DNA from 2 places in the Pseudonocardia sp. ICBG1142 genome. Region 2 is predicted to be linked to the other one. Evidence: riboswitches for the same ligand, from Rfam matches in the RefSeq annotation. Region 2 holds a riboswitch; the other holds the start of a gene.
The links. Region 2 has a riboswitch for glycine ahead of gcvP (aminomethyl-transferring glycine dehydrogenase). Riboswitches for the same ligand answer to the same signal wherever they lie in the genome.
Positions count from the first base shown of each region.

Region 1: linked by a shared signal. The riboswitch ahead of gcvP (aminomethyl-transferring glycine dehydrogenase) and the one ahead of gcvP (aminomethyl-transferring glycine dehydrogenase) in region 2 are both predicted to bind glycine.

Region 1 is NZ_JAHLJC010000025.1:2,591-13,666, forward strand. Features, by position in the region: gene KPL59_RS13750 (hypothetical protein) at 100-471, opposite strand; gene KPL59_RS13755 (TetR/AcrR family transcriptional regulator) at 705-1,361, opposite strand; gene KPL59_RS13760 (shikimate dehydrogenase) at 1,503-2,435, shown strand; gene KPL59_RS13765 (sugar phosphate isomerase/epimerase and 4-hydroxyphenylpyruvate domain-containing protein) at 2,425-4,281, shown strand; gene KPL59_RS13770 (PrsW family glutamic-type intramembrane protease) at 4,328-5,095, shown strand; gene KPL59_RS13775 (chloride channel protein) at 5,101-6,486, opposite strand; gene gcvP (aminomethyl-transferring glycine dehydrogenase) at 6,539-9,430, opposite strand; glycine riboswitch at 9,598-9,692, opposite strand; gene KPL59_RS36885 (hypothetical protein) at 9,765-9,896, shown strand; gene KPL59_RS36890 (YiaA/YiaB family inner membrane protein) at 9,897-10,064, shown strand; gene KPL59_RS13790 (MerR family transcriptional regulator) at 10,089-10,667, opposite strand; partial or broken gene KPL59_RS13795 (bifunctional nuclease family protein) at 10,942-11,076, opposite strand, start outside.
Region 2 is NZ_JAHLJC010000031.1:572,456-592,385, forward strand. Features, by position in the region: gene KPL59_RS26860 (BTAD domain-containing putative transcriptional regulator) at 39-911, opposite strand; gene KPL59_RS26865 (ATP-binding protein) at 1,131-1,781, opposite strand; gene KPL59_RS26870 (MEDS domain-containing protein) at 2,070-2,984, opposite strand; gene KPL59_RS26875 (OsmC family protein) at 3,290-3,817, opposite strand; gene KPL59_RS26880 (CDP-alcohol phosphatidyltransferase family protein) at 4,007-4,645, shown strand; gene gcvH (glycine cleavage system protein GcvH) at 4,656-5,048, shown strand; gene garA (glycogen accumulation regulator GarA) at 5,232-5,684, shown strand; gene KPL59_RS26895 (bifunctional nuclease family protein) at 6,132-6,608, shown strand; gene KPL59_RS26900 (MerR family transcriptional regulator) at 6,883-7,461, shown strand; gene KPL59_RS37170 (YiaA/YiaB family inner membrane protein) at 7,486-7,653, opposite strand; gene KPL59_RS37175 (hypothetical protein) at 7,654-7,785, opposite strand; glycine riboswitch at 7,858-7,952, shown strand; gene gcvP (aminomethyl-transferring glycine dehydrogenase) at 8,120-11,011, shown strand; gene KPL59_RS26915 (chloride channel protein) at 11,064-12,449, shown strand; gene KPL59_RS26920 (PrsW family glutamic-type intramembrane protease) at 12,455-13,222, opposite strand; gene KPL59_RS26925 (sugar phosphate isomerase/epimerase and 4-hydroxyphenylpyruvate domain-containing protein) at 13,269-15,125, opposite strand; gene KPL59_RS26930 (shikimate dehydrogenase) at 15,115-16,047, opposite strand; gene KPL59_RS26935 (TetR/AcrR family transcriptional regulator) at 16,189-16,845, shown strand; gene KPL59_RS26940 (MFS transporter) at 17,079-18,443, shown strand; gene KPL59_RS26945 (LysR family transcriptional regulator) at 18,474-19,379, opposite strand; gene KPL59_RS26950 (acyclic terpene utilization AtuA family protein) at 19,461-19,930, shown strand, end outside.

The DNA.
Region 1 (11,076 bases), on a different contig from region 2:
CGGAGACTTCAGCGAGCCGCGCGCGAGCCTAATCGCGCCGCCACGGTAGTAGAACTCTCCGTCGTCGCGTAGCCGGTACCAGTGGCAAATGAACGCGTACTACGACCGCGTGGGTACGAACAAAGCGCCCGCAGACTTGCCGTCGAGGACCCGGAGACCGTTCTCCAGGGACCACCTCACGATCGCGGGACCCAGTGTCGCAAACATGTCAGGTTCGTACGGTGGCAGCGTGTCGGTTCCGACGAGGGGCTCGGTCATCAGGGTCTCTCCGGTGCGGTAGGGTGCTCTGACCTGGGACTTTGGCAGACGTGTGTGATGACCATCATGATTCGGGAACACGAGCGCCGCAGCGGTGCCGTAGATGAAGAAGTCGTAGTACTCCAGGGCGCTGCCGACCCACGCGGCCAGGGCGGCCCGTTTCGGCTGCGCCTCCGGCGCGCTCGGCGCGGCGGCGGACGGTTGCTGGCTCACGGTGGCTCCCGGCGTGTGCGACGTTGCAGGCACTTGATGACGCGGTCGACGGCCCGGGCGGCGAGCCGCTCGTCTATGTACCGTCTGGTTAGGTACCGAATAGTGAGTTGCGACGCGGGGCGTGTCAAGAGCCGGATGGACGCCGGCGCGGTCACCCCGCCAGGGGTTCTCCGTCGACCCTGCGGTCGGTCCTGCCGGGCACCTGCCACAGGCCCCTGCCACAGGCTCCGCCGTCAGTCCTGCCCGACACGCGCGGTCAGGTACTCCACGACCAGGTCGCCGACCATGCGGCGGTAGTGCCCGCGCCGCTGCGGGTCCAGCAGGTCGCGACCGAAGATGGCCGAGACGGTGTGCCGGTTGGCCACCCGGAACACGCAGAACGAGCTGATCAGCACGTGGACGTCGAAGGCGTCGACGTCGTCGCGGAACAACCCGGCCTCCCGGCCGCGGGCGAGGATGGAATCGAGCACGCCGAGCGCGGGCCCGGCGAGCCCCGCGCGCAGCGGGGAGGAGCGCAGGTGCTCGGCGTGGTGGATGTTCTCGATCGCGACCAGCCGGATGAAGTCCGGGTGCGCCTCGTGGTGGTCGAAGGTGAGCTCCGCGACCGCCCGCACCGCCCGTGCCGGGTTGAGGTCCGACACCGACAGCTGCTGCTCCAGCGCCCGGATCCCGGTGTACGCGCGTTCGAGAACGGCCAGGTAGAGACCCTGCTTCGAGCCGAAGTAGTAGTAGAGCATCCGCTTGGTGGTCCGGGTGCGCGCGGCGATCTCGTCGACCCGCGCCCCGGCGAGGCCCCGGTCGGCGAACTCCGCGGTCGCCTCGTCGAGGATCTCGGTGCGGGTGCGCTCGGCGTCGCGCTGCCGGACGCCCTCCTCTGGTACCGCCGCCACCGCGACCCCCCTCCACCGGTCCGCGCCACCGGGATCCCGGTGGCGCCCCGGACTCTACGGATCGTCGGCCGTTCCCCCTGGCCGACGGACCCACCGTCCAGTATAACTAACCGTACGGTACATAGATCCGAGGAGGGATCCGTGCGGAGCAGCAACGAGACCCGGCGCGAGACCGACGCCGCCGCAACCGGCACACGGGTGCGGACGGGGTTGATCGGCGCCGGCATCGGTCCGTCGCTGTCCCCCGCCCTGCACGAGCGCGAGGGCGCGGCGCACGGCCTGGACCTGACCTACACGCGTTTCGACCTCGATGTCCTCGGGCGCGACCCCGACGCCGTCGGCGACCTGCTCGCCCGGGCCCGCGCGCAGGGCTACGCCGGGGTCAACGTCACCCACCCCTGCAAGCAGCGGGTGATCGGCCACCTCGACGTGCTCGCCCCGGACGCCGCCGCGATCGGCGCGGTCAACACCGTCGTCATCGGTGCGGACGGGGCGCTGACCGGGCACAACACCGACTGGACCGGCTTCCGCGACGGCTGGCGGGCCGGGCTGCCCGGCGCCGCGACCGGGCGCGTCGTGCTGCTGGGCGCCGGGGGTGCCGGTGCCGCGGCCGCCTACGCCATGGCCCGCGAAGGCGTCGGCGTCCTGCAGATCGTCGACGTCGACGGTGCCCGCGCCGCCGCACTCGCCGCGTCGGTGACCCCGCACCTGTCCCCCGGCGCGCACGCCACCGGGCACCCGCTGCCCGCACTGTCCGCGCTGCTCCCGGGGGCCGACGGCCTCGTGCACGCCACCCCGACGGGGATGGCCGAGCACCCCGGACTCCCCCTCGACCCAGCGCTGCTCGCCACCCGTCCGTGGGTCGCCGAGATCGTCTACCGGCCGCTGGACACCGCGCTGCTCGCCGCCGCCCGCGCCGCGGGCTGCCGCACCGTCGACGGCGGTGCGATGGCCGTGCACCAGGCGGCGGAGGCGTTCCGGCTGTTCACCGGCGCCACACCGGATCCGGCGCGGATGCTCGCCCACCTGGCCGAGCTCGTCACCGCCGAGCAGGCGGCGGCCCGTGTCGCCTGAGCCCCGCCCCCCGCACGGGCCCGCGCGTCTGTCGCTGGCCACGGTCTGCCTGTCCGGCACGCTGGAGGACAAGCTCGCCGCCGCCGCGACCGCCGGGTTCGACGGGGTCGAGATCTTCGCGCCGGACCTGCTCGCCGACCCCGAGTCCCCGGCCGGGATCGGCGCCCGCTGCCGCGACCTGGGCCTGTCGGTGGACCTGTACCAGCCGCTGCGCGACATCGACTCGACCGATCCCGCCCGGTTCGCCGCGAACCTGCGCCGCGCGGACGCGACCTTCGAGGTCATGGCCGGCCTCGGCGCCGACACCGTGCTGGTGTGCTCCTCGGTGTCCCCCGACGCCGTCGACCCCGCCACCGACGCCGACCTGCTCACCACCCAGCTGCACACCCTCGCCGACCGGGCCCACGAGCGCGGGCTGCGCGTCGCCTACGAGGCGCTCGCCTGGGGCCGGCACGTCGACACCTGGGACGCCTCCTGGGACGCCGTGCGCGCCGCCGACCACCCCGCGCTCGGGCTGTGCCTGGACTCCTTCCACATCCTCGCCCGCGGCTCGGACCCCGCTCCGATCGCCGACGTCCCCGGCGACAAGCTGTTCTTCCTCCAGCTCGCCGACGCCCGTGAGCTGTCGATGGACGTGTTGTCCTGGAGCCGTCACCACCGGCTGTTCCCCGGCCAGGGCGGGTTCGACCTGCCCGCGTTCCTCGCCCCCGTGCTGAGGGCCGGGTACACCGGACCGCTGTCGCTGGAGGTGTTCAACGACGTCTTCCGCCAGTCCGACCCGGTCCGCACCGCCGTCGACGCCCGCCGCTCGCTGATCGCGCTCGCCGAGGCCACCGCACGGGCCGGCGCCGGGACCGATCCCGTGGGCACCGCGGCGCCGGCCCTGCGCGGGACGGCGTTCGTCGAGCTCACCGCGCGCCCGGAGCTGGGGCGGGTGCTGCGCGCCCTGGGGTTCAGCCGCACCGGGGTGCACCGCACCAAGCAGGTCGAACGCTTCGAACAGGGCGACGCCCGGCTGCTGGTGAACGCGGCGGGCGACGGCACCGGCGCGGTCGCCGCGATCGCCGTCGAGTCCGCGGACCCGGCCGCCGCCGCCCGCCGCGCGGCCCGGCTGTGCGCCGCCCCCGTCCCCCGGGTCACCGGGCCCGGCGAGGCCGAGCTCGCCGGGATCACCGCCCCCGACGGCACCGCGGTGTTCCTGTGCCGCACCGACGGCGACGCCGGACGGGCCTGGCCGCACGACTTCGTCGCCGTCGACGAGCCCCGCTCCCCCGGCACCGGGATCACCGGCATCGACCACATCGGGCTCACCCAGCCCTACGACGCGTTCGACGAGGCGGTCCTGTTCCACCGCGCCGTGCTCGGCCTCGACACCGTCGGCGACGGCGAGTACGCGGCCCCGTTCGGATTGGTCCGCAGCCGCGCGCTGGCCGACCCGGACCGCAGCGTCCGGCTCGCCCTGACCGTGTCGGTGCTGCGCCGCGGCGGGTGGAGCCCGGCCGTCGCCGACCCGCAGTACGTGGCCCTGGCCTGCGACGACGTGCTCGCCACCGCGGCCGCCGCGCGGGCGGCCGGGGTGCCGCTGCTCCCGGTCCCGGCGAACTACCACGACGATCTCGCCGCCCGCCTCGACCTGCCCGCGGCGACCGTCGCGGCCTACCGGGAGCTCGGTGTCCTGCACGACCGCGACGCTGCCGGTGACTACCTGCAGGTGTGCACCGAGCTGCTCGGGGGCCGCCTGTTCCTGGCCCTGGTGCAGCGCACCGGCGGCCACGACGGGCACGGCTGGGCCGACGCCCCGGTGCGGATGGCGGCCCATCGCCGGTCCCGGCTCGCCCGGGCCTGAGCGGCGCCGCTACCGTCCCGGCGTCGGTCGCGGAGGGGAGTTGCAGGTGCGTCGCTGGGGTTGGTTGCTCGTCCTGGTCGTCGGGGTCGCGCTGTTCGAGGCGGTCCGCCGGGTCCTGCTCGTCACGCAGAACCCCAACCTGGTGCCGTCGCTGATCCTGCTCGGCGCCGCGGTCGCCCCGGCCGCGTTCGTGGCCTTCGTGCTCGGGCGGCGGCTGGACTACTCGATCGGCGCGGGCCCGATCGCGCTGGTCGCGTTCCTCGGCGGGGTCGTCGGCGTCGTCGCGGCGGGGCTGCTGGAGTTCGACGCGCTGCGGTCGCTGGGCAGGATGCCGATGCTGGGCGTCGCGCTGATCGAGGAGTCGGCCAAGCTCGTCGCGCCGCTGGTGGTGCTGCTGCTGACCGCCCGCCGCGGGCACCCCGCGGACGGGCTGCTGGTCGGGGTCGCCTCCGGTGCCGGCTTCGCCGCGCTGGAGACGATGGGCTACGGCTTCGTCGTGCTGGTCCGCTCGGGCGGCGACCTGGGCGCCGTCGACGACGTCCTGCTCCTGCGCGGCGTGCTCAGCCCGGCCGCCCACATGGCCTGGACCGGGCTCACCGCGGCCGCGCTGTGGTACGCGGCCCGGCGGCGCACCGGGCGGGCCGCCGGACGGGCGCTGCTGGTGTTCGTCCTGGCCGTCGCCCTGCACACCACCTGGGACAGCATCGGCGGGTTCGTCGCCTACGGCGTGCTCGCGGTGCTGAGCCTCGGCCTGCTCACCGGGTTCGCCCACCGGCTCCCGCACCGCGCCCCCGGCACCGCGCTGCCCGCCTGACCCCCTCAGGTGCTCTGTTCGGCCGTGGGCTGCGCGGCCAGGCGCGCCGAGTAGATCGAGTAGCCGTCGAGCCACCGGGCCACCGCGGTGGCCACCAGCGTCGCGACGACCAGCGGGACGGCGATCGCGAACCCGGTGCCGGTCAGCTCCAGCACCAGCACCAGCCCGGCCAGCGGCGCCTGCATCCCGGCCCCGATCATCGCGGCCGCCCCGACCAGGGCGAACGTGCCGACCGGGGTGCCCGGCCACAGCGCCGACCAGACCCCGCCGAGCGCGGCCCCGAGCAACGCGCCGGTGCACAGGGTCGGGGTGAACAGCCCACCGGACGCGCCGCTGCCCAGGCACATCGCCGTCACCAGCGGCTTCAGCACGGCCAGCAACGCGAACAGCAGCAGCGCCCCGCCACCCAGGAAGGCCTGCTCGGCCAGGTCCGCGCCGTTGCCGTAGAGCTGCGGGAACGCCAGCCCGGCCACGCCGAGCAGCCCGAACGCGGCGACCGGGGCGGCGATCCGCCACCACGTCCGCCGGGGCCCGTGGTGCGACACGAACCCGATCAGCCGGACCCAGCCGGTCGCGAGGACCCCGATCAGCACGCCCGCGGGCACCGCCCACACCAGCAGCGACGGCGTCGTCACCGGGTCCGGCAGGCCGGGGTAGACCGGCCCGGCGGGCAGGTAGAGCCAGGCGACGACGGTGGCGGTCGCGGTGCAGGCCAGTGCGGGCAGCACCACCGGCAGACGGACGGTGCCGACGAGCACCTCGGCGACGAACAGCGCCCCGCCCAGCGGCACGTCGTAGACGCACGCCAGCCCGGCGCCCGCACCGCAGGCGACCAGCAGACGTCGCTGCTCGACCGACAGGCCGCCCCAGCCGGCCAGGACCGCGCCCCACACCCCGCCCATCAGCTTGGGCGCGGCCTCCCGGCCGAGCGAGGCGCCCAGCCCGACGACGACCTCCGACAGCACCGCGGTGCCCGAGCTGCGGCGCACCCCGAGCCGGGCGTCACCGGTCCAGATCGCGTCGTCGACGTCGGTGCGGCCGGGGACGAACCGGCGCAGCAGGTACCCACCGACACCGGCGACGAGCCCGGCCACCAGCAGCGGCCAGATCCGCCCCCAGGCGTCGGCCCGCTCGACCGCCGCGCCGAGCCCTTCTGCCGCCCCGGATCCCCACGCCCACTCCGACACCGCGTGCAGCAGCGCCATCAGCGCGATCCCGGACAGCCCGGCGGCGATCCCGGTCACGACGAGCAGCACCCAGAACCGGGCGGTCAGCGGCGACGCGCCGTCGCCGGTGACGTTGGGCTGGTCGGTCGCGGCCCGCTTCGACCGGACCCGCGTCCGCAGGACGGGGGCGGGGACCCGGAGGCGCTCACTCGGTCGGTGTGACACCCCTCCATGATCCCCGACCTGTCCGGACACCCTCCCGACGGGTGGGCAGAGATCAGGCGAAGGCCTCCGGCGGCGGGCAGGAGCAGACCAGGTTGCGGTCGCCGGGGGCGCCGTCGATCCGGCGTACCGGCGGCCACACCTTCCGGTCGTGCACCCCCGGGGTGACCCCGGTCGGGTACGCGGCCAGCTCCCGCGGGTACGGGTGGTCCCACTTGTCGTCGGCCAGGCAGGCCGCGGTGTGCGGGGCGTTGCGCAGCGGGTTGTCCTCGGCGGGCCACTCCCCCGCGGCGACCCGGTCGATCTCGCCGCGGATCGACACCATCGCGGCGACGAACCGCTCGATCTCGGCCAGGTCCTCGGACTCGGTCGGCTCGACCATCAGCGTCCCGGCCACCGGGAAGGACATGGTCGGGGCGTGGATGCCGTGGTCGATCAGCCGCTTGGCGACGTCGTCGACGGTCACCCCGGTCTCCTTGGTCAGGATCCGCAGGTCGAGGATGCACTCGTGGGCGACCGCGCCGTCGGCGCCCGAGTAGAGCACCGGGAAGTGCTCCCGCAGTCGGGTGGCGACGTAGTTGGCGGCGGCCACCGCGGTGAGCGTGGCGCGGCGCATCCCGTCGGTGCCCATCATCCGCAGGTAGGCCCAGGAGATCGGCAGGACGCCGGGCGAGCCGTACCGGGCGGCCGAGACCGCGCCGACCCCGCCGTCGGACACGGGCGTGCGACCGGGCAGGAACGGCACCAGGTGCTCGGCCACCGCGACCGGGCCGACGCCGGGCCCGCCGCCGCCGTGCGGGATGCAGAAGGTCTTGTGCAGGTTGAGGTGGCTGACGTCGCCGCCGAAGGCACCCGGGCGGGCCACCCCGACCAGGGCGTTCAGGTTGGCGCCGTCGACGTAGACCTGGCCGCCCGCGTCGTGCACCGCGGCGCAGACGTCGCGGACCCCGGCCTCGTAGACACCGTGCGTCGACGGGTAGGTGATCATCAGCGCGGCGAGCCGGTCACCGTGCTCGGCGATCTTGGCGTGCAGGTCGTCGAGGTCGACGTCGCCGCCCGGCGCGGTCCCGACGACGACCACCCGCATCCCGGCCATGACCGCCGAGGCGGCGTTCGTGCCGTGCGCCGAGGCGGGGATCAGGCAGACGTCGCGGTCGGCCGCCCCGCGGCTGCGGTGGTAGGCGGCGATGGCGAGCAGCCCGGCGAGCTCGCCCTGGCTGCCCGCGTTGGGCTGCAGCGACACCGCGGCGTAGCCGGTGAGGTCGGCCAGCCAGGTCTCCAGCTGCTCGATCATCTCCCGGGTGCCGACCGTGTCGGACTCGGGCGCGAGCGGGTGCAGGTCGGCGAACTGGGGCCAGGTCACCGCCTCCATCTCGGCGGCGGCGTTGAGCTTCATGGTGCACGAGCCCAGCGGGATCATCGTGCGGTCCAGCGCGAGGTCGGCGTCGGCGAGGCGACGCAGCCAGCGCATCAGCGCGGTCTCGGACCGGTGGTCGTGGAACGTCGGGTGCGTGAGGTACTCACCGGTGCGACGTAGGCCGGCGGGCAGCGCGTCGGCGGTCTCCCGGTCGAGGGCGTCGGCGTCCACCCCGGCGACCCCGAACGCCGCCCACACCGCGTGCAGGTGCGCCACGGTGGTGATCTCCGAGGTGGCGACGCCGACCTCGTCGTCCGAGGCCCGGCGCAGCGCGATCCCGGCCTCGTGCGCGGCGGCGACCACGGCGTCGGCGCGGCCGGGGACCCGGGCGAGCACCGAGTCGAAGAACGCGTCGTGGACGATCTCCACCCCGCCCGACCGCAGGCCGGCGGCGAGGACCGCGGCCATCCGGTGGGTGCGGGTGGCGATGTCGCGCAGCCCGTCCGGGCCGTGGTAGACGCCGTAGCAGGCGGCCATGACCGCGAGCAGGACCTGTGCCGTGCAGATGTTCGAGGTGGCCTTCTCCCGGCGGATGTGCTGCTCACGGGTCTGCAGCGCCAGGCGCAGGGCGTAGTGGCCGTCGGCGTCGCGGGAGACGCCGACGAGCCGGCCGGGCAGCTGCCGGGCGTGGCGCTGCCCCACCGACAGGTAGCCGGCGTGCGGGCCGCCGAAGCCGAGCGGCACCCCGAAGCGCTGGGTGGAGCCGATCGCGGCGTCGGCGCCGAGCTCCCCGGGCGGGGTGAGCAGGGTCAGGGCCAGCAGGTCCGCCGCGACGGCGACGAGCGCCCCGCGGCCGTGCGCGGCCTCGATGAGGCCCGACGGGTCGGCGACCCGCCCCGAGGCGCCCGGGTACGACAGCAGGACACCGAAGAACTCGCCCTCGGGCAGCACGCCGTCGGCGAGGTCGGCGACGACCAGCTCGATGCCGAGCGGCTCCGCGCGGGTGCGCAGCACGTCCACGGTCTGCGGCAGCGTGTCGGCGTCGACGACGAACCGCGGGCTGGTCGAGCGGTTGGCCCGGCGCAGCAGCGTCATCGCCTCGGCGGCGGCGGTGGCCTCGTCGAGCAGCGACGCGCCGGCGACCGGCAGCCCGGTCAGGTCGGACACCATCGTCTGGAAGGCCAGCAGCGCCTCGAGCCTGCCCTGGCTGATCTCGGGCTGGTACGGCGTGTACGCGGTGTACCAGGCCGGGTTCTCCAGCACGTTCCGGCGGATCACCGACGGGGTGCGGGTCCCGTGGTAGCCGTAGCCGATCATCGGGACGGTCACGGTGTTGCGCCCGGCCATGGCGCGGAGCTCGGCCAGCATCTCGGCCTCGCCGACCGGCGCGGGCAGCGAGGCCCCGACCGGCTCGGCGGCGCGGATGGTGTCGGGCAGCGCGCGGGCGGCGAGCGCGTCGAGCGAGTCGACGCCCAGCACCTCCAGCATCCGGGCCAGGTCGCCGGGGCGGGGCCCGATGTGGCGCTCGGCGAACGGGAGCCCCCGCTCCAGCTCGGCGAGGGTGGGACGGTGCTCGGACGTCGGGCTCACGGCGCCTCCGGAGGTCGTCGGGCGGATTCGGGGCAGGGCAACTCGCCCTCCCCCTCTGTCCGTACCCGGAGACCGGGCGCCTGAGAGATTCACCGGAGGCTTCCGGCTTTCCCCGTCGGCGGACGGCTCCCCGCGTGCGCGGGTGACCCGTCGCTTTCCAGAGGCGTCTCGACCGCGCGGTCCGTGTGCCTGAGAGATTCCGGGAAGGGGTTGCTCCTTCGGCGCCCGGGCTCGTTCCCCGGGGCTCTCCCGCGCGGCGTCGACGACTACCGGGTCAGCCTACCTGCGTAGTTCTGCGGCGTCGCCGCCTGCGCCGTCTCGTCACACTCGTGTCATGTCGAACACCAGCGCTCCGAACACCACCCCGGCCACCACCGCCGCGTTCCACATGCAGGCGATGCTGTCCTTCGGCGTGTCCCTCGCCGCCGTCGTCGTCGGGACCGTCTACCTGCCCGTCGACGGCTGAGTGAAGGCGTTCCTCGCGATCGCCGTGCTGTACGCGATCACCTCGGCGTTCACCCTGGCGAAGTGTGTCCGGGACCGGCAGGAGTCCCTGACCGTGGTCAACCGGGTCGACCAGGCGCGGATGGAGAAGCTGCTCGCCGAGCACGACCCGTTCCGCTCGGTGGCGTGAGCGGATCCGCCTCAGGAGATGGCCTCAGGAGATGGCGCGGCGCGCGCGGCGGCGCGCCAGCTCGTCCTCGGGGGCCTCGTCGACGGTGCCGCCGTCGGCCCGCTCGGCCGGGAAGTCCTTGATCACGCCGGAGATCTCGCGCATCGCCCCGGAGACGGCGATGCCGAACACGCCCTGCCCGCCCTGCAGCAGGTCGACCACCTCCTCCGGGGAGGTGCACTCGTAGACGGTGGTGCCGTCGGAGAACAGGGTGATGCCGGCGAGGTCACGGATCCCGCGCCGACGCAGGTGCTCGACGGCGATCCGGATGTTCTGCAGCGAGACACCGGCGTCGAGCAGCCGCTTCACGATCTTGAGGACGAGGACGTCCTTGAAGGAGTACAGCCGCTGGCTGCCCGACCCGGCGGCACCGCGGATGGACGGCACGACGAGCCCGGTGCGGGCCCAGTAGTCCAGCTGTCGGTAGGTGATGCCGACGACCTGACACGCGGTCGGGCCGCGGAAGCCGACCAGGCGGTCGGTCACCCCGTCGAGCCCCGCACCGACGAGCGGGTCCGGGAACAGCTCTCCCTGACCCGGCCCCTCGGGTGGTGGCGTCTGCACCGCGCGGTCTCCTTCGTTCGGGACCGTGGACCGTCCTCTACCATGTGACTCTGGGTAGTGGGTGAGTTCCACGGATGTCATCAGTCGAGATGACGGTAGGCCCAGCGGCCGGGGTGGTCAACGCGGCTCGCCGACCTGGGCGTACCGGACACCCGGCCGGGTCGCCGGGCACACAGGGCGTACGGCCGCCGAACGGTCGGTGACGTCGGTGAACGGTCGGACCGCGGTCCGTGCGTTCCCACTGCCGGGTGACGGCGGTGGTGACCCGCACGGATCAGCCCGGCTGGGCACCGCGGAAGTCCTCCGGCGACACGGAGTCGAGGAACTCGCGGAACTTCTCGACCTCGTCCTCCTGCTCGTCGGGATGACCAGTTCCCGCTCGGCGAGGACGCTCTCGTCGGCGTGCACC
Region 2 (19,930 bases):
GTCCTTGCGTGTGCCCTGGCGTGTCGCGGTGCGGTCGCTCAGCGCGCGCTGGCCGGGCTCCCCGCGACGACCCGGCGCGACCGCTGCGGGCCGCGGGAGATGCCGGGCATGCCCACGGTGAGGCGCTGCGTCGGACGGTGCAGACCCGGGCCGAGCGGCCAGCCCGCGTCCAGCGGGGCGAGCAGGCGGTCCAGCTCGGAGTCCGGGGTGGCGCCGACGCTGTTGCGCAGCAGCCGCTGGAACTCCTCGTACTCGGCGAGGGCGTCGGCGACGTGCCCGCCGGCGAGCAGCGCCTCGACCAGCGCGCGACGCGACCGCTCGCGGCTCGGGGCGGTGGCGACGGCCCGGCGCGCGACGGCGACGGCGTCGTCGTGCCGGTCGGCGGCGGTGAGCGTGCCGGCCAGACCCTCCAGGGCGGACAGGCGCAGCTGGCGGAACCGCTCGCGTTCCACGGCGATCCACGGCGCGGTCCACGACGGGAGGATGTCGGACTCCAGCAGCGTGGTCTCCGGGGCGCCGATCTCGCGCACCGTGCGCAGCATGCTGGGCGCGGACAGCCCGCGGATCAGCAGCATGGCCTCGGTGAGGTCGACGACCACGTCGTCGGCGAGCTGCAGCCGCCCGAGGTGGTCGGCGTCGAGCAGCCCCGGTACGTCGACGCCGGCGACGGCCTCGTCCAGCAGCCGGGCCGCGGGGACCGGGCCGACCCCGGGCCACAGCGTCGCCGCGAGCGCCGCCGTCGGCTGCGGACGCCGGTGCACGGCGAGGTAGGCGACCAGCCGACGGGAGTCGACCGGCAGCGGGACGGCGCGGTCGTCCGCGCGCAGCCCGAACGAGCCCAGCACTCGCACGTGCGGGGCGGAGGTGGGAGTGATCTGCTCACTGGATCGACAGTGATCGTCGTCGGACATGGCCGTTTCCCCGGATCGGTCGTGGCGTTCGGCCCGCGGTCGGCTCCGCACAGAGCCGGGGCGCGCCGGGCGGGAGGCCTCGGATCGCGGAGCGGGCACGACGGAACTGCACCGACACGGACGGCGGGCGGCGTCTCCGTGTGGTGTCGTCGCTTGCGAGGATAGCCCAGCAGTGCCCACGGTGTGAGATCCGGGTGGGGGCGGATCGTGAGATCTGCCTCAGGCCCGGGAGAGCAGCCGGACGTGGGTGCCGTCCGGCGCCCGCCACACGTGCAGGCTGTCGCAGAGCTGCCGGGCGATCCAGGTCCCGCGTCCCCGCGCCTGCGACGGGTGCGGCGGCGCGAGCCCGATCAGCGGCAGTGTGATCACCCCGCTGTCCTGGACCTCGCAGACCAGCTCGCCGTCGCGTGCCCAGACCGACAGCTCCGCCTGCGGGGACCCGTGCTCGACGGCGTTGGTGGCGATCTCGTTGACCGCCTGCACCATGTCCTCGCCGCGGGTGGTGTCGAACCGGCAGGCCCGGGCGGCCTCGGTCACGGCGTCGCGCACCCGGGACAGCTCGAAGGTGTTGTAGGACAGCGTGACGTCCGGCGGCCCGAGCAGGTGCGGCGGCGCGATCGGCAGGGCCGCGACCGCCTCGGCGGGCGGGCGGTACCGCGGGTTCGCGGCGAGCCCGGACGCGTGCAGCCGCAGCGGGTGGTTGACCTCGGCGGACTCGCCGACCGCGCCGTGCAGCGGCAGCCGTGGGTAGGCGCACACCTGCAGCACCGGCAGCCCCGCCAGGGAGATGTTGAGCGCGGCCTCCAGCTCGACCCAGAACCCGCCGTCGACCCCGTCGAGGTCCGGGTCGTGCGCGGAGACCACCAGCACCGGGCGGCCCGACGAGGTCAGCGCACGCAGCTCCCGGGCCCGCCAGGCGGCGACGGTCTGTCCGGACTCCCGGGCCGAGCTGGTCAGCGACGTCAGCCTGCCGAGCTCGACCTCGTCGCCGAGCTCGTCGTGCAGCGCCTGTTCCAGCGGCGCCGGCAGGTCGAGCGCGACCCGGGCACCGGTGTCCCGCGCCGCGGCCCGGGACGACGGCGGCGAGCAGCTCCACCGGATCGTCGGCGTGCACCAGGGCGTGCCGGAAGCCGGGCGGGCGGGGAGCGGCGTTGACCTTCACCGGTCCCGTCCTCCCGGATGCACGACCTCGCGGGCCGGCGGACGGTCGTCGAACACGAGCTGGGGGGAGAACGCGGCACCGCAGCGTTCGAGCACCCGCAGCACCCGCGGCCGGACCCGGTGCAGCACCAGGCGGTGGGTGGCCGGGAAGCCCTCGGCGGCGTGCACCAGCGCGACCGCGGTGGCGACGTCGATGAACCGCACCGAGGCCATGTCCAGGCCGATGTCGGGGGAGGCGTCGGCGGAGCGCAGTGCGGAGTCCAGCGCCGCGTGCAGCAGCGAGGTGATCTTCGAGCGGTTGCTGTGGTCGACCTCGCCGGCCAGCCGTGCGTGACCGGTGCCGAGCCGGACGATCCGGAGCAGGCCGTCGTCGTAGGCGGTGGAGCACGGGACGTGGTCGCGGTGCAGGGCACGCATGATGTCGACCTGCTCGGCGGGGAAGTGGTCGTCGTAGGTGCACAGCGCGGTCAGCCCGCCCGCGCTCTCGCGGACCAGCCGGGCCAGCAGGCCGTCGTACTCGGGCAGGGTGCCGGCGGCACCCGCGTCGAGCACGGAGTGCATCTGCCCGGTCATCCGGGTGCCGTTCCAGCCGAGCTCACGGGAGCGGACGATCTCGTCGGCCATCCCGGCGTACACGTCGGCGAGCGGGGTGCGGAAGGTCTGCCGGGTCCGCTCGGCGGGCAGGATCTCCAGCTGGCCGCGGCGCAGCGGGTCGTCGACCTCGACGCCGTCCTCGGCGAGACGGCGGAGCAGGACGTCGGCGGCGCCGTCGTCGTCGAAGTAGAGGATGCGCTCGCCCCGGTCGAGACCGTGCCCGACGTAGGCGGCGGCGAGCTCCCCGAGGTGCTCGGTGCTGTCCGGGACCGCGCACACGTGATCCCCGGACGTCAGCGCGTCCGCCAGCTTGATCACGTCTCACCTGCCGCGCCCGCCCCGCCGCCGCTCCTCGCGGCGCCGGGCACACCCCGTCACGAACTCCTGGACGGATCAACCGTACGGAGGCCCTCGGCGGAGGCCCGAGACCTCGGAGCGTGCGAGGCGCCGAACCGACGGTGACGCGCGACGAGCGGAACGTCACCGGCGGGCGACGGTGGTGCGCAGACCCGGTCCGACCAGGACGTACGGCCGTTCGGCGCTGTCCGGTGTCCGCCGGACGGCGGTGGCTCCCGGCGTCGGGGGTTCACCGTCCGTGGCGGCGCGGTGGTGGCGTGGCGGGGTCAGGCGGCCGGGTTGACCGCGACCGAGGTGGTCGCGCTGCCCTGGATGGTCTGCAGGACGACGCAGTACCGCTCGGTCAGCTTCACCAGGGTCGCGACCTTGTCCTGCGCCGCGGGCGCGTCGCCGTCGCGGATGTCGACGTCGAACGACAGCCGGATGTCCCGGAACCCGACCGGGGCGTCCTTCGCGACGCCGAGCGTGCCGCGGAAGTCGAGGTCGCCCTCGGCCCGCACGGCGCCGTGCACCTCGAGCTCCAGCGCGGTCGCCACCGCGCGCAGGGTCACCCCGGCACAGGCCACCAGGGCCTCCAGCAGCATGTCGCCCGAGCACAGCTGGGTGCCGTCGCCGCCGGTGGCCGGGTGCAGGCCCGCCTCGGCCATCGCCTGGCCGGTGGAGACCTTGCACGCCACACCGGAGCCGAGCTCGCCGTCGGCCTTCAGGGTGATGACCGCCGACTCCGGGTCGTCGCGGTACTGCTGCTTGAGCGGGGCCTGGATGTCACGGAGGGAGACGTTCGTGTCGGTCATGTCCCCATCCTCACCCCGACGGGGCGCCCCGCACACCCCGACCCGACGACTAGGGTGCCCGGTGTGGGCAGGGAGAGCGACACCGGACGGGCGGCCGCGGTGCGCCGCAGCGCCCGCGAGGCCGCCGACTCGGTCCGCGAGGCCCGCGACACCGTCCGGGACACGGTGCGCGACACGGTCCGGGACTCGGTGCACGACACCGTGGGCCCGCCCACCGACGACGACCGGCTCTGGACCGTCCCGAACGCGCTCAGCATGCTGCGCCTGGCCGGGGTGCCGCTGTTCCTGTGGCTGATGCTCGGCCCGGAGGCCGACGGCTGGGCCGTCGCGGTGCTGGCGATCGGCGGGTTCACCGACTGGCTCGACGGCAAGCTCGCCCGTGTCCTGGACCAGTTCAGCCGGTTCGGCGCCATGCTCGACCCGGCCGTGGACCGCCTCTACATCCTGGCCGCGCTCGTCGGGCTGGCCGCGCGCGACATCGTCCCGTGGTGGGCGGTGGTCGCCCTGGTCGCCCGCGACGTCGTCCTCGCAGGCTGCGTGTTCGTGCTGCGCCACCGCGGCTACGGCCCCTTCGAGGTCGTCTACCTCGGCAAGGCCGCCACCTTCGTGCTGCTCTACGCCTTTCCGCTGCTCCTGCTCGGCGACGGCCCGACACCCGCCGAGGCCGTGGTCGGTGTCGTCGCGAACGCCTTCGCCATCTGGGGCGTGGCCCTCTACCTGTGGTCGGGGCTGCTCTACCTGGCCCAGTTCCGGCTGGCGCTGCGCCGCCCGGCGCCGGGCGTCCCTGCCCCGGCGACCCGGTTCGATCACGACCGGGCCGGGGGATAGGCTCCGCGGCGTGAGCTCGGAGATTCCGTCGGACCTGTCCTACACCGAGGCCCACGAGTGGGTGCGCCGCAGCGGGGCCGGGGTGGTCCGGGTCGGGATCACCGACCACGCCCAGTCGCAGCTCGGGGACGTCGTGTTCGTGCAGCTGCCGACCGTCGGTGACACCCTCGCCGCGGGCGACGCCATGGGCGAGGTCGAGTCGACCAAGTCGGTGTCGGACATCTACGCCCCGGTCGGCGGTGAGGTCGTCGCCGTGAACGACGGGCTCGACGCCGCCCCGGAGCTGGTGAACTCCGCCCCCTACGGCGACGGGTGGATCGTCGAGATCCGGCTGGCCGACGGGGCCTCGCCCGACGGCCTGCTCGCCGCCGACGCCTACCGCCAGCTGGCCGACGGCGACTGAGCCGGCCGCCCGCCGCACCACGCAGCACGGCACGCGGACCTCCGTATCGCCCCGGCCGCTCCGACCGGTAGGTTCACATCCCCTGGACGTGTCGTCCGGAAGGGGCCGGGACACCCGGCCCCGAACAGACCTGCCCGCCCGGACGCCGTCCGGGTACCGCATCCGCGAGGAGGAGTCCCCGAGGTGACCACGAACGACCCGCGCGACGTGCCACCGGAGCGCGCACCGGAGACCACGTCGGTCTTCCGGGCGGACTTCCTCGCCGACGTCGAGCAGCCGGCCGCCGAGCCCGCCGTCTCGGGTGTCGACGGGCTTCCCGCCGGGTCGGCGCTGCTCGTCGTCCGGCGCGGTCCGAACGCCGGCTCGCGCTTCCTGCTGGACGTGCCGACCACCAGCGCCGGCCGGCACCCCGACAGCGACATCTTCCTCGACGACGTCACTGTCTCCCGGCGGCACGCGGAGTTCCGCCGCGACGCCGGTGAGTTCGTCGTGGTCGACGTCGGCAGCCTCAACGGCACCTACGTCAACCGTGAGCCGGTCGACACGGCCGTGCTCGCCAACGGCGACGAGGTGCAGATCGGCAAGTTCCGCCTGGTGTTCCTGACCGGGCCCCGCGAGCCCGGCGCCCAGGGCTGACCCGGGTCCCGTGCGGTGGCGCCGTCCGCGCCGTCTCTGCCGCCGTCTCTGACGGCGGTGCCGCGGGCGCCGTGCACGGAGCCCCGCGTGTGACCGGCCCGTCGCGGCCGGGGGTGCTCCGGTACCCCCTGGTGCGGCGGGCCTTCGGCGTGGACGGGGACCAGCGGGTGTCGAGCCGACACGCCGTGCGCGACGGGCGTGTGACGATCGTCGAACGGACCCCGTCACTCCCCGTCCGGAGGCGCGCGTCCGGGCGGACCGCCGTGTAGCGTCATCAGGTGTCGGTGGCAGTGCGGTGGCAACGACGACGGTGACGACACCACGGTGACGACACGGAGCCGTCGGGTCCACCGCGCGGGTCAGGGCGAGCAAGGCGATCAGGGCGGCCGGGGTGGCGTGTCCACCCGGGTGGTCCGACAGGCCCGACAGGGCCGGGGAGGCGGGCTGATGAGCGAGATGCGCGTCGTGGGCGTCCGGGTCGAACTTCCGGCGAACCAGCCGATCCTGCTGCTGCGGGAGACGAACGGCGACCGATACCTCCCGATCTGGATCGGATCGGTGGAGGCGACGGCGATCGCCCTGGAGCAGCAGGGGGTCAAGCCCGCGCGGCCGTTGACCCACGATCTGCTCAAGGACGTGATCGGAGCACTCGGGCGGCGGCTCGAGCAGGTGCGGGTGACCGACCTGCAGGAGGGCACCTTCTACGCGGAGCTGATCTTCGACGGTGGTGTCACGGTGTCCGCACGGCCGAGCGACTCGATCGCGCTGGCGCTCCGGATCGGTGTCCCGGTGCACGCCGACGAGAGCGTCCTCGCCGAGGCGGGACTGGTCATCCCCGACGAGCAGGAGGACGAGGTCGAGAAGTTCCGCGAGTTCCTCGACTCCGTGTCGCCGGAGGACTTCCGCGGTGCCCAGCCGGGCTGATCCGTGCGGGTCACCACCGCCGTCACCCGGCAGTGGGAACGCACGGACCGCGGTCCGACCGTTCACCGACGTCACCGACCGTTCGGCGGCCGTACGCCCTGTGTGCCCGGCGACCCGGCCGGGTGTCCGGTACGCCCAGGTCGGCGAGCCGCGTTGACCACCCCGGCCGCTGGGCCTACCGTCATCTCGACTGATGACATCCGTGGAACTCACCCACTACCCAGAGTCACATGGTAGAGGACGGTCCACGGTCCCGAACGAAGGAGACCGCGCGGTGCAGACGCCACCACCCGAGGGGCCGGGTCAGGGAGAGCTGTTCCCGGACCCGCTCGTCGGTGCGGGGCTCGACGGGGTGACCGACCGCCTGGTCGGCTTCCGCGGCCCGACCGCGTGTCAGGTCGTCGGCATCACCTACCGACAGCTGGACTACTGGGCCCGCACCGGGCTCGTCGTGCCGTCCATCCGCGGTGCCGCCGGGTCGGGCAGCCAGCGGCTGTACTCCTTCAAGGACGTCCTCGTCCTCAAGATCGTGAAGCGGCTGCTCGACGCCGGTGTCTCGCTGCAGAACATCCGGATCGCCGTCGAGCACCTGCGTCGGCGCGGGATCCGTGACCTCGCCGGCATCACCCTGTTCTCCGACGGCACCACCGTCTACGAGTGCACCTCCCCGGAGGAGGTGGTCGACCTGCTGCAGGGCGGGCAGGGCGTGTTCGGCATCGCCGTCTCCGGGGCGATGCGCGAGATCTCCGGCGTGATCAAGGACTTCCCGGCCGAGCGGGCCGACGGCGGCACCGTCGACGAGGCCCCCGAGGACGAGCTGGCGCGCCGCCGCGCGCGCCGCGCCATCTCCTGAGGCCATCTCCTGAGGCGGATCCGCTCACGCCACCGAGCGGAACGGGTCGTGCTCGGCGAGCAGCTTCTCCATCCGCGCCTGGTCGACCCGGTTGACCACGGTCAGGGACTCCTGCCGGTCCCGGACACACTTCGCCAGGGTGAACGCCGAGGTGATCGCGTACAGCACGGCGATCGCGAGGAACGCCTTCACTCAGCCGTCGACGGGCAGGTAGACGGTCCCGACGACGACGGCGGCGAGGGACACGCCGAAGGACAGCATCGCCTGCATGTGGAACGCGGCGGTGGTGGCCGGGGTGGTGTTCGGAGCGCTGGTGTTCGACATGACACGAGTGTGACGAGACGGCGCAGGCGGCGACGCCGCAGAACTACGCAGGTAGGCTGACCCGGTAGTCGTCGACGCCGCGCGGGAGAGCCCCGGGGAACGAGCCCGGGCGCCGAAGGAGCAACCCCTTCCCGGAATCTCTCAGGCACACGGACCGCGCGGTCGAGACGCCTCTGGAAAGCGACGGGTCACCCGCGCACGCGGGGAGCCGTCCGCCGACGGGGAAAGCCGGAAGCCTCCGGTGAATCTCTCAGGCGCCCGGTCTCCGGGTACGGACAGAGGGGGAGGGCGAGTTGCCCTGCCCCGAATCCGCCCGACGACCTCCGGAGGCGCCGTGAGCCCGACGTCCGAGCACCGTCCCACCCTCGCCGAGCTGGAGCGGGGGCTCCCGTTCGCCGAGCGCCACATCGGGCCCCGCCCCGGCGACCTGGCCCGGATGCTGGAGGTGCTGGGCGTCGACTCGCTCGACGCGCTCGCCGCCCGCGCGCTGCCCGACACCATCCGCGCCGCCGAGCCGGTCGGGGCCTCGCTGCCCGCGCCGGTCGGCGAGGCCGAGATGCTGGCCGAGCTCCGCGCCATGGCCGGGCGCAACACCGTGACCGTCCCGATGATCGGCTACGGCTACCACGGGACCCGCACCCCGTCGGTGATCCGCCGGAACGTGCTGGAGAACCCGGCCTGGTACACCGCGTACACGCCGTACCAGCCCGAGATCAGCCAGGGCAGGCTCGAGGCGCTGCTGGCCTTCCAGACGATGGTGTCCGACCTGACCGGGCTGCCGGTCGCCGGCGCGTCGCTGCTCGACGAGGCCACCGCCGCCGCCGAGGCGATGACGCTGCTGCGCCGGGCCAACCGCTCGACCAGCCCGCGGTTCGTCGTCGACGCCGACACGCTGCCGCAGACCGTGGACGTGCTGCGCACCCGCGCGGAGCCGCTCGGCATCGAGCTGGTCGTCGCCGACCTCGCCGACGGCGTGCTGCCCGAGGGCGAGTTCTTCGGTGTCCTGCTGTCGTACCCGGGCGCCTCGGGGCGGGTCGCCGACCCGTCGGGCCTCATCGAGGCCGCGCACGGCCGCGGGGCGCTCGTCGCCGTCGCGGCGGACCTGCTGGCCCTGACCCTGCTCACCCCGCCCGGGGAGCTCGGCGCCGACGCCGCGATCGGCTCCACCCAGCGCTTCGGGGTGCCGCTCGGCTTCGGCGGCCCGCACGCCGGCTACCTGTCGGTGGGGCAGCGCCACGCCCGGCAGCTGCCCGGCCGGCTCGTCGGCGTCTCCCGCGACGCCGACGGCCACTACGCCCTGCGCCTGGCGCTGCAGACCCGTGAGCAGCACATCCGCCGGGAGAAGGCCACCTCGAACATCTGCACGGCACAGGTCCTGCTCGCGGTCATGGCCGCCTGCTACGGCGTCTACCACGGCCCGGACGGGCTGCGCGACATCGCCACCCGCACCCACCGGATGGCCGCGGTCCTCGCCGCCGGCCTGCGGTCGGGCGGGGTGGAGATCGTCCACGACGCGTTCTTCGACTCGGTGCTCGCCCGGGTCCCCGGCCGCGCCGACGCCGTGGTCGCCGCCGCGCACGAGGCCGGGATCGCGCTGCGCCGGGCCTCGGACGACGAGGTCGGCGTCGCCACCTCGGAGATCACCACCGTGGCGCACCTGCACGCGGTGTGGGCGGCGTTCGGGGTCGCCGGGGTGGACGCCGACGCCCTCGACCGGGAGACCGCCGACGCGCTGCCCGCCGGCCTACGTCGCACCGGTGAGTACCTCACGCACCCGACGTTCCACGACCACCGGTCCGAGACCGCGCTGATGCGCTGGCTGCGTCGCCTCGCCGACGCCGACCTCGCGCTGGACCGCACGATGATCCCGCTGGGCTCGTGCACCATGAAGCTCAACGCCGCCGCCGAGATGGAGGCGGTGACCTGGCCCCAGTTCGCCGACCTGCACCCGCTCGCGCCCGAGTCCGACACGGTCGGCACCCGGGAGATGATCGAGCAGCTGGAGACCTGGCTGGCCGACCTCACCGGCTACGCCGCGGTGTCGCTGCAGCCCAACGCGGGCAGCCAGGGCGAGCTCGCCGGGCTGCTCGCCATCGCCGCCTACCACCGCAGCCGCGGGGCGGCCGACCGCGACGTCTGCCTGATCCCCGCCTCGGCGCACGGCACGAACGCCGCCTCGGCGGTCATGGCCGGGATGCGGGTGGTCGTCGTCGGGACCGCGCCGGGCGGCGACGTCGACCTCGACGACCTGCACGCCAAGATCGCCGAGCACGGTGACCGGCTCGCCGCGCTGATGATCACCTACCCGTCGACGCACGGTGTCTACGAGGCCGGGGTCCGCGACGTCTGCGCCGCGGTGCACGACGCGGGCGGCCAGGTCTACGTCGACGGCGCCAACCTGAACGCCCTGGTCGGGGTGGCCCGCCCGGGTGCCTTCGGCGGCGACGTCAGCCACCTCAACCTGCACAAGACCTTCTGCATCCCGCACGGCGGCGGCGGGCCCGGCGTCGGCCCGGTCGCGGTGGCCGAGCACCTGGTGCCGTTCCTGCCCGGTCGCACGCCCGTGTCCGACGGCGGGGTCGGCGCGGTCTCGGCCGCCCGGTACGGCTCGCCCGGCGTCCTGCCGATCTCCTGGGCCTACCTGCGGATGATGGGCACCGACGGGATGCGCCGCGCCACGCTCACCGCGGTGGCCGCCGCCAACTACGTCGCCACCCGACTGCGGGAGCACTTCCCGGTGCTCTACTCGGGCGCCGACGGCGCGGTCGCCCACGAGTGCATCCTCGACCTGCGGATCCTGACCAAGGAGACCGGGGTGACCGTCGACGACGTCGCCAAGCGGCTGATCGACCACGGCATCCACGCCCCGACCATGTCCTTCCCGGTGGCCGGGACGCTGATGGTCGAGCCGACCGAGTCCGAGGACCTGGCCGAGATCGAGCGGTTCGTCGCCGCGATGGTGTCGATCCGCGGCGAGATCGACCGGGTCGCCGCGGGGGAGTGGCCCGCCGAGGACAACCCGCTGCGCAACGCCCCGCACACCGCGGCCTGCCTGGCCGACGACAAGTGGGACCACCCGTACCCGCGGGAGCTGGCCGCGTACCCGACCGGGGTCACCCCGGGGGTGCACGACCGGAAGGTGTGGCCGCCGGTACGCCGGATCGACGGCGCCCCCGGCGACCGCAACCTGGTCTGCTCCTGCCCGCCGCCGGAGGCCTTCGCCTGATCTCTGCCCACCCGTCGGGAGGGTGTCCGGACAGGTCGGGGATCATGGAGGGGTGTCACACCGACCGAGTGAGCGCCTCCGGGTCCCCGCCCCCGTCCTGCGGACGCGGGTCCGGTCGAAGCGGGCCGCGACCGACCAGCCCAACGTCACCGGCGACGGCGCGTCGCCGCTGACCGCCCGGTTCTGGGTGCTGCTCGTCGTGACCGGGATCGCCGCCGGGCTGTCCGGGATCGCGCTGATGGCGCTGCTGCACGCGGTGTCGGAGTGGGCGTGGGGATCCGGGGCGGCAGAAGGGCTCGGCGCGGCGGTCGAGCGGGCCGACGCCTGGGGGCGGATCTGGCCGCTGCTGGTGGCCGGGCTCGTCGCCGGTGTCGGTGGGTACCTGCTGCGCCGGTTCGTCCCCGGCCGCACCGACGTCGACGACGCGATCTGGACCGGTGACGCCCGGCTCGGGGTGCGCCGCAGCTCGGGCACCGCGGTGCTGTCGGAGGTCGTCGTCGGGCTGGGCGCCTCGCTCGGCCGGGAGGCCGCGCCCAAGCTGATGGGCGGGGTGTGGGGCGCGGTCCTGGCCGGCTGGGGCGGCCTGTCGGTCGAGCAGCGACGTCTGCTGGTCGCCTGCGGTGCGGGCGCCGGGCTGGCGTGCGTCTACGACGTGCCGCTGGGCGGGGCGCTGTTCGTCGCCGAGGTGCTCGTCGGCACCGTCCGTCTGCCGGTGGTGCTGCCCGCACTGGCCTGCACCGCGACCGCCACCGTCGTCGCCTGGCTCTACCTGCCCGCCGGGCCGGTCTACCCCGGCCTGCCGGACCCGGTGACGACGCCGTCGCTGCTGGTGTGGGCGGTGCCCGCGGGCGTGCTGATCGGGGTCCTCGCGACCGGCTGGGTCCGGCTGATCGGGTTCGTGTCGCACCACGGGCCCCGGCGGACGTGGTGGCGGATCGCCGCCCCGGTCGCCGCGTTCGGGCTGCTCGGCGTGGCCGGGCTGGCGTTCCCGCAGCTCTACGGCAACGGCGCGGACCTGGCCGAGCAGGCCTTCCTGGGTGGCGGGGCGCTGCTGCTGTTCGCGTTGCTGGCCGTGCTGAAGCCGCTGGTGACGGCGATGTGCCTGGGCAGCGGCGCGTCCGGTGGGCTGTTCACCCCGACCCTGTGCACCGGCGCGTTGCTCGGGGCCGCGCTCGGCGGGGTCTGGTCGGCGCTGTGGCCGGGCACCCCGGTCGGCACGTTCGCCCTGGTCGGGGCGGCCGCGATGATCGGGGCCGGGATGCAGGCGCCGCTGGCCGGGCTGGTGCTGGTGCTGGAGCTGACCGGCACCGGGTTCGCGATCGCCGTCCCGCTGGTCGTCGCGACGCTGGTGGCCACCGCGGTGGCCCGGTGGCTCGACGGCTACTCGATCTACTCGGCGCGCCTGGCCGCGCAGCCCACGGCCGAACAGAGCACCTGAGGGGGTCAGGCGGGCAGCGCGGTGCCGGGGGCGCGGTGCGGGAGCCGGTGGGCGAACCCGGTGAGCAGGCCGAGGCTCAGCACCGCGAGCACGCCGTAGGCGACGAACCCGCCGATGCTGTCCCAGGTGGTGTGCAGGGCGACGGCCAGGACGAACACCAGCAGCGCCCGTCCGGCGGCCCGCCCGGTGCGCCGCCGGGCCGCGTACCACAGCGCGGCCGCGGTGAGCCCGGTCCAGGCCATGTGGGCGGCCGGGCTGAGCACGCCGCGCAGGAGCAGGACGTCGTCGACGGCGCCCAGGTCGCCGCCCGAGCGGACCAGCACGACGAAGCCGTAGCCCATCGTCTCCAGCGCGGCGAAGCCGGCACCGGAGGCGACCCCGACCAGCAGCCCGTCCGCGGGGTGCCCGCGGCGGGCGGTCAGCAGCAGCACCACCAGCGGCGCGACGAGCTTGGCCGACTCCTCGATCAGCGCGACGCCCAGCATCGGCATCCTGCCCAGCGACCGCAGCGCGTCGAACTCCAGCAGCCCCGCCGCGACGACGCCGACGACCCCGCCGAGGAACGCGACCAGCGCGATCGGGCCCGCGCCGATCGAGTAGTCCAGCCGCCGCCCGAGCACGAAGGCCACGAACGCGGCCGGGGCGACCGCGGCGCCGAGCAGGATCAGCGACGGCACCAGGTTGGGGTTCTGCGTGACGAGCAGGACCCGGCGGACCGCCTCGAACAGCGCGACCCCGACGACCAGGACGAGCAACCAACCCCAGCGACGCACCTGCAACTCCCCTCCGCGACCGACGCCGGGACGGTAGCGGCGCCGCTCAGGCCCGGGCGAGCCGGGACCGGCGATGGGCCGCCATCCGCACCGGGGCGTCGGCCCAGCCGTGCCCGTCGTGGCCGCCGGTGCGCTGCACCAGGGCCAGGAACAGGCGGCCCCCGAGCAGCTCGGTGCACACCTGCAGGTAGTCACCGGCAGCGTCGCGGTCGTGCAGGACACCGAGCTCCCGGTAGGCCGCGACGGTCGCCGCGGGCAGGTCGAGGCGGGCGGCGAGATCGTCGTGGTAGTTCGCCGGGACCGGGAGCAGCGGCACCCCGGCCGCCCGCGCGGCGGCCGCGGTGGCGAGCACGTCGTCGCAGGCCAGGGCCACGTACTGCGGGTCGGCGACGGCCGGGCTCCACCCGCCGCGGCGCAGCACCGACACGGTCAGGGCGAGCCGGACGCTGCGGTCCGGGTCGGCCAGCGCGCGGCTGCGGACCAATCCGAACGGGGCCGCGTACTCGCCGTCGCCGACGGTGTCGAGGCCGAGCACGGCGCGGTGGAACAGGACCGCCTCGTCGAACGCGTCGTAGGGCTGGGTGAGCCCGATGTGGTCGATGCCGGTGATCCCGGTGCCGGGGGAGCGGGGCTCGTCGACGGCGACGAAGTCGTGCGGCCAGGCCCGTCCGGCGTCGCCGTCGGTGCGGCACAGGAACACCGCGGTGCCGTCGGGGGCGGTGATCCCGGCGAGCTCGGCCTCGCCGGGCCCGGTGACCCGGGGGACGGGGGCGGCGCACAGCCGGGCCGCGCGGCGGGCGGCGGCGGCCGGGTCCGCGGACTCGACGGCGATCGCGGCGACCGCGCCGGTGCCGTCGCCCGCCGCGTTCACCAGCAGCCGGGCGTCGCCCTGTTCGAAGCGTTCGACCTGCTTGGTGCGGTGCACCCCGGTGCGGCTGAACCCCAGGGCGCGCAGCACCCGCCCCAGCTCCGGGCGCGCGGTGAGCTCGACGAACGCCGTCCCGCGCAGGGCCGGCGCCGCGGTGCCCACGGGATCGGTCCCGGCGCCGGCCCGTGCGGTGGCCTCGGCGAGCGCGATCAGCGAGCGGCGGGCGTCGACGGCGGTGCGGACCGGGTCGGACTGGCGGAAGACGTCGTTGAACACCTCCAGCGACAGCGGTCCGGTGTACCCGGCCCTCAGCACGGGGGCGAGGAACGCGGGCAGGTCGAACCCGCCCTGGCCGGGGAACAGCCGGTGGTGACGGCTCCAGGACAACACGTCCATCGACAGCTCACGGGCGTCGGCGAGCTGGAGGAAGAACAGCTTGTCGCCGGGGACGTCGGCGATCGGAGCGGGGTCCGAGCCGCGGGCGAGGATGTGGAAGGAGTCCAGGCACAGCCCGAGCGCGGGGTGGTCGGCGGCGCGCACGGCGTCCCAGGAGGCGTCCCAGGTGTCGACGTGCCGGCCCCAGGCGAGCGCCTCGTAGGCGACGCGCAGCCCGCGCTCGTGGGCCCGGTCGGCGAGGGTGTGCAGCTGGGTGGTGAGCAGGTCGGCGTCGGTGGCGGGGTCGACGGCGTCGGGGGACACCGAGGAGCACACCAGCACGGTGTCGGCGCCGAGGCCGGCCATGACCTCGAAGGTCGCGTCCGCGCGGCGCAGGTTCGCGGCGAACCGGGCGGGATCGGTCGAGTCGATGTCGCGCAGCGGCTGGTACAGGTCCACCGACAGGCCCAGGTCGCGGCAGCGGGCGCCGATCCCGGCCGGGGACTCGGGGTCGGCGAGCAGGTCCGGCGCGAAGATCTCGACCCCGTCGAACCCGGCGGTCGCGGCGGCGGCGAGCTTGTCCTCCAGCGTGCCGGACAGGCAGACCGTGGCCAGCGACAGACGCGCGGGCCCGTGCGGGGGGCGGGGCTCAGGCGACACGGGCCGCCGCCTGCTCGGCGGTGACGAGCTCGGCCAGGTGGGCGAGCATCCGCGCCGGATCCGGTGTGGCGCCGGTGAACAGCCGGAACGCCTCCGCCGCCTGGTGCACGGCCATCGCACCGCCGTCGACGGTGCGGCAGCCCGCGGCGCGGGCGGCGGCGAGCAGCGCGGTGTCCAGCGGCCGGTAGACGATCTCGGCGACCCACGGACGGGTGGCGAGCAGCGCTGGGTCGAGGGGGAGTCCGGGGTGCTCGGCCATCCCCGTCGGGGTGGCGTGCACGAGGCCGTCGGCCCCCGGGAGCAGCGCGGACAGTGCGGGCAGCGGGTGCCCGGTGGCGTGCGCGCCGGGGGACAGGTGCGGGGTCACCGACGCGGCGAGTGCGGCGGCGCGGGCACCGTCGACGTCGACGATCTGCAGGACGCCGACGCCTTCGCGGGCCATGGCGTAGGCGGCCGCGGCACCGGCACCCCCGGCGCCCAGCAGCACGACGCGCCCGGTCGCGGCGCCGGGCAGCCCGGCCCGCCAGCCGTCGCGGAAGCCGGTCCAGTCGGTGTTGTGCCCGGTCAGCGCCCCGTCCGCACCGATGACGACGGTGTTGACCGCGCCGATCGCGGCGGCGTCCGGGGCGAGCACGTCGAGGTGGCCGATCACCCGCTGCTTGCAGGGGTGGGTGACGTTGACCCCGGCGTAGCCCTGCGCGCGGGCCCGGGCGAGCAGGTCGCCGACGGCGTCGGGGTCGCGCCCGAGGACATCGAGGTCGAAACGCGTGTAGGTCAGGTCCAGGCCGTGCGCCGCGCCCTCGCGCTCGTGCAGGGCGGGGGACAGCGACGGACCGATGCCGGCGCCGATCAACCCCGTCCGCACCCGTGTGCCGGTTGCGGCGGCGTCGGTCTCGCGCCGGGTCTCGTTGCTGCTCCGCACGGATCCCTCCTCGGATCTATGTACCGTACGGTTAGTTATACTGGACGGTGGGTCCGTCGGCCAGGGGGAACGGCCGACGATCCGTAGAGTCCGGGGCGCCACCGGGATCCCGGTGGCGCGGACCGGTGGAGGGGGGTCGCGGTGGCGGCGGTACCAGAGGAGGGCGTCCGGCAGCGCGACGCCGAGCGCACCCGCACCGAGATCCTCGACGAGGCGACCGCGGAGTTCGCCGACCGGGGCCTCGCCGGGGCGCGGGTCGACGAGATCGCCGCGCGCACCCGGACCACCAAGCGGATGCTCTACTACTACTTCGGCTCGAAGCAGGGTCTCTACCTGGCCGTTCTCGAACGCGCGTACACCGGGATCCGGGCGCTGGAGCAGCAGCTGTCGGTGTCGGACCTCAACCCGGCACGGGCGGTGCGGGCGGTCGCGGAGCTCACCTTCGACCACCACGAGGCGCACCCGGACTTCATCCGGCTGGTCGCGATCGAGAACATCCACCACGCCGAGCACCTGCGCTCCTCCCCGCTGCGCGCGGGGCTCGCCGGGCCCGCGCTCGGCGTGCTCGATTCCATCCTCGCCCGCGGCCGGGAGGCCGGGTTGTTCCGCGACGACGTCGACGCCTTCGACGTCCACGTGCTGATCAGCTCGTTCTGCGTGTTCCGGGTGGCCAACCGGCACACCGTCTCGGCCATCTTCGGTCGCGACCTGCTGGACCCGCAGCGGCGCGGGCACTACCGCCGCATGGTCGGCGACCTGGTCGTGGAGTACCTGACCGCGCGTGTCGGGCAGGACTGACGGCGGAGCCTGTGGCAGGGGCCTGTGGCAGGTGCCCGGCAGGACCGACCGCAGGGTCGACGGAGAACCCCTGGCGGGGTGACCGCGCCGGCGTCCATCCGGCTCTTGACACGCCCCGCGTCGCAACTCACTATTCGGTACCTAACCAGACGGTACATAGACGAGCGGCTCGCCGCCCGGGCCGTCGACCGCGTCATCAAGTGCCTGCAACGTCGCACACGCCGGGAGCCACCGTGAGCCAGCAACCGTCCGCCGCCGCGCCGAGCGCGCCGGAGGCGCAGCCGAAACGGGCCGCCCTGGCCGCGTGGGTCGGCAGCGCCCTGGAGTACTACGACTTCTTCATCTACGGCACCGCTGCGGCGCTGGTGTTCAACAAGGTGTTCTTCCCCGACTCGAGCCCGGTGGCCGGCACGCTGCTGTCGCTGGCGACCTTCGGTTTCGGCTACGTCGCCCGCCCGCTCGGCGCGGTGCTGTTCGGACACATCGGCGACCGGTTCGGCCGCAAGAAGGTCCTGGTCTCGACGCTGATGATGATGGGCGTCGCGACGCTGGCGATCGGCTTCCTGCCGACCTACGGCCAGGTCGGCGTGCTCGCGCCGGTGCTGCTGGTGACCTGCCGACTGCTGCAGGGCCTGTCCGCGGGCGGTGAGCAGGCCGGCGCCAACTCGATGACCCTGGAGCACTCGCCCCAGCACAGGCGCGCGTTCTTCACCAGCTTCACCCTGTCCGGCACCCAGGGCGGGCAGATCATCGCGACCGCGGTGTTCCTGCCGATCGCGCTGCTCCCGGAGGAGGCGCTGCTGTCCTGGGGCTGGCGGGTGCCGTTCTGGGCGAGCGTGCTGGTGATGGTCGCCGGTGTGCTGATCCGGCGCACCCTGCACGAGACCCCGGTCTTCGCGACGGAGGTGGCCGACACCGAGGGGTCCCCGCGGGCCGCGGAGCAGCTCCCGATCGCCGCGCTGTTCCGTGACCACTGGCCGAACCTGCTGCGCGTCAGCCTCGCCGCGACCGTCGCCTCGGTCAGCACCCTGATGACGGTCTTCGCGCTGTCCTTCGCGGTGAACACCGTGGGCCTGGAGCGCTCGACGATGCTGTGGGTCGTCGTCAGCGCGAACGTCGTGGCCCTGGCCGCGATCCCGCTGTTCGCCACGCTGTCCGACCGGGTCGGACGCCGCCCGGTGTTCGTCGCGGGCGCACTGGGCAGCGCGGTCCTGCTCGCCGTCTACCTGTGGGCGGTGTCCACCGGCGAGTACCTGTTCGTGTTCGGCGCGGGCATCCTGCTCTCCGGGGTGGTCTACAGCGCGGCCAACGGTGTCTGGCCCTCGTTCTACGGGGAGATGTTCCCGGCCAAGGTCCGCCTGACCGGCATGGCCGTCGGCACCCAGATCGGCTTCGCGTTCGGCGGTTTCGCCCCGACCATCGCCGCCGCGCTGGCCGAGAACAGCGTCACCGGCTGGCTGCCGGTCGCCGTCTTCGGCGGCGTCATCTGTCTGGTCGCGGCGGCGGCGGCCTGGTCGGCCCGGGAGACCGCGCACCAGACCCTCGACGAGATCGAGGCCGGGTTCGGGACCCGAGACCGGGCCCCGGCCCGCGTCTGATCCGACCGCACCGCAGCGGGGCCCGTGGCGTCACGCCACGGGCCCCGTCGGCGTCCCGGCGGCGGCCGCCAGCAGTCCGACGACGTCGCCGGGGTCGGCGGCCCGGTCGGTGCGCCACACCGCGTCGGTGCCCAGGCGCACCTGCGCCCCGGTCACCGGCAGCACGTGCACGGGCTCCCCGACGAACGCCTTGTGCGTCGCCCCCGACCCCAGTCCGACCAGTGTGAACGCCTCCCCGGAGGCGACGACGTGGGTCAGGTCGCCGGGGTTGTGGGTGTCGAGTTCGATTCGCCGGTGCACCCCGTGGCGGGCCAGTAGCTCCCCGGTGGCCCGGTAGACCGACGGGGCGGCGTCGTAGCGGATGGACACGTACGGCAGGTCCGCCAGCTCCTCCAGGGCGACCTCGGTCCGGTCGTCGAAACCCCGCCCGTGCCCGACGGCGACGGCGGCCGGCCGGGTCTCCACCCGTCGTGCGCTCAGCCCGGGGTCGTCGACGGCGCCGTGGACGAAGGCCAGGTCCAGCTCGCGCCGGGCGACCGCGCGGGCCAGCTCCGCAGAGGTGCCGGGGCGGATCCGCACCGCCAGCTCCGGGCGCGCGGCCCGCAGACGCTCCAGGAAGCCGTCGCGGACCGCCGCCGTCACGTCCGGGGCCATCCCCACCACGACGACCGGGTGCCCGTCGGCGGCGGCGAGCGCGCCGGGCAGCGCCTCGACCCGGGCGACGATGTCCCGGGCCCGCGGCAGCAGTGCCCGCCCGGCCGCGGTCAGCGCCATCCCGCGCGCGGACCGGGTGAACAGCGGCGCGCCGAGCTCCCGCTCCAGGTCGCGGACCCGTCGCGACAACGGCGACGCGGCCAGGTGCAGCCGGGCCGCCGCCCGCGTCAGGTTCAGCTCGTCGGCGACGGCGAGGAAGTAGCGCAGATGGAACAGCTCCACGGGGCGTGACCCTAGAGGTCACGCCCAGGTGCGGTCATCGGTCCTGGTCGCGCCCCTGACCGGCGGCCTACCGTGACCGGCATGGCCTCCCGTCCCGTGCGTATCGCGAACGTGTCCGGCTACCTCGGCGACCGGTACACGGCCGTCGACGAGGCGATGGCCGGGGACCCGGTCGACGTCCTGATGGGCGACTACCTCGCCGAGATCACCCTCGCCGCCCTCGCCGCCGCGGCCGGGCGCGGCGGCCCCGGCTACGTCGCCTACGCCCTCGACCAGCTCACCCCGCACCTGCCCGAGATCGCCCGCCGCGGGGTCCGGGTCGTCACCAACGCCGGCGGGTTCGACCCGGCCGGGATGGCGCAGGAGCTGCGCGACCGGATCGCGGCGGCCGGGCTGTCGCTGCGGGTCGCCCACGTCGCCGGGGACGGGGTGTTCGACCGGCTGGCCGACTTCCACGCCGACGGCCACGGGCTCGAGCACCTCGACACCGGGGCCCCGCTCAAGGACTGGGGGTTCGCCCCGATCACCGCGAACGCCTACCTCGGCGGGTT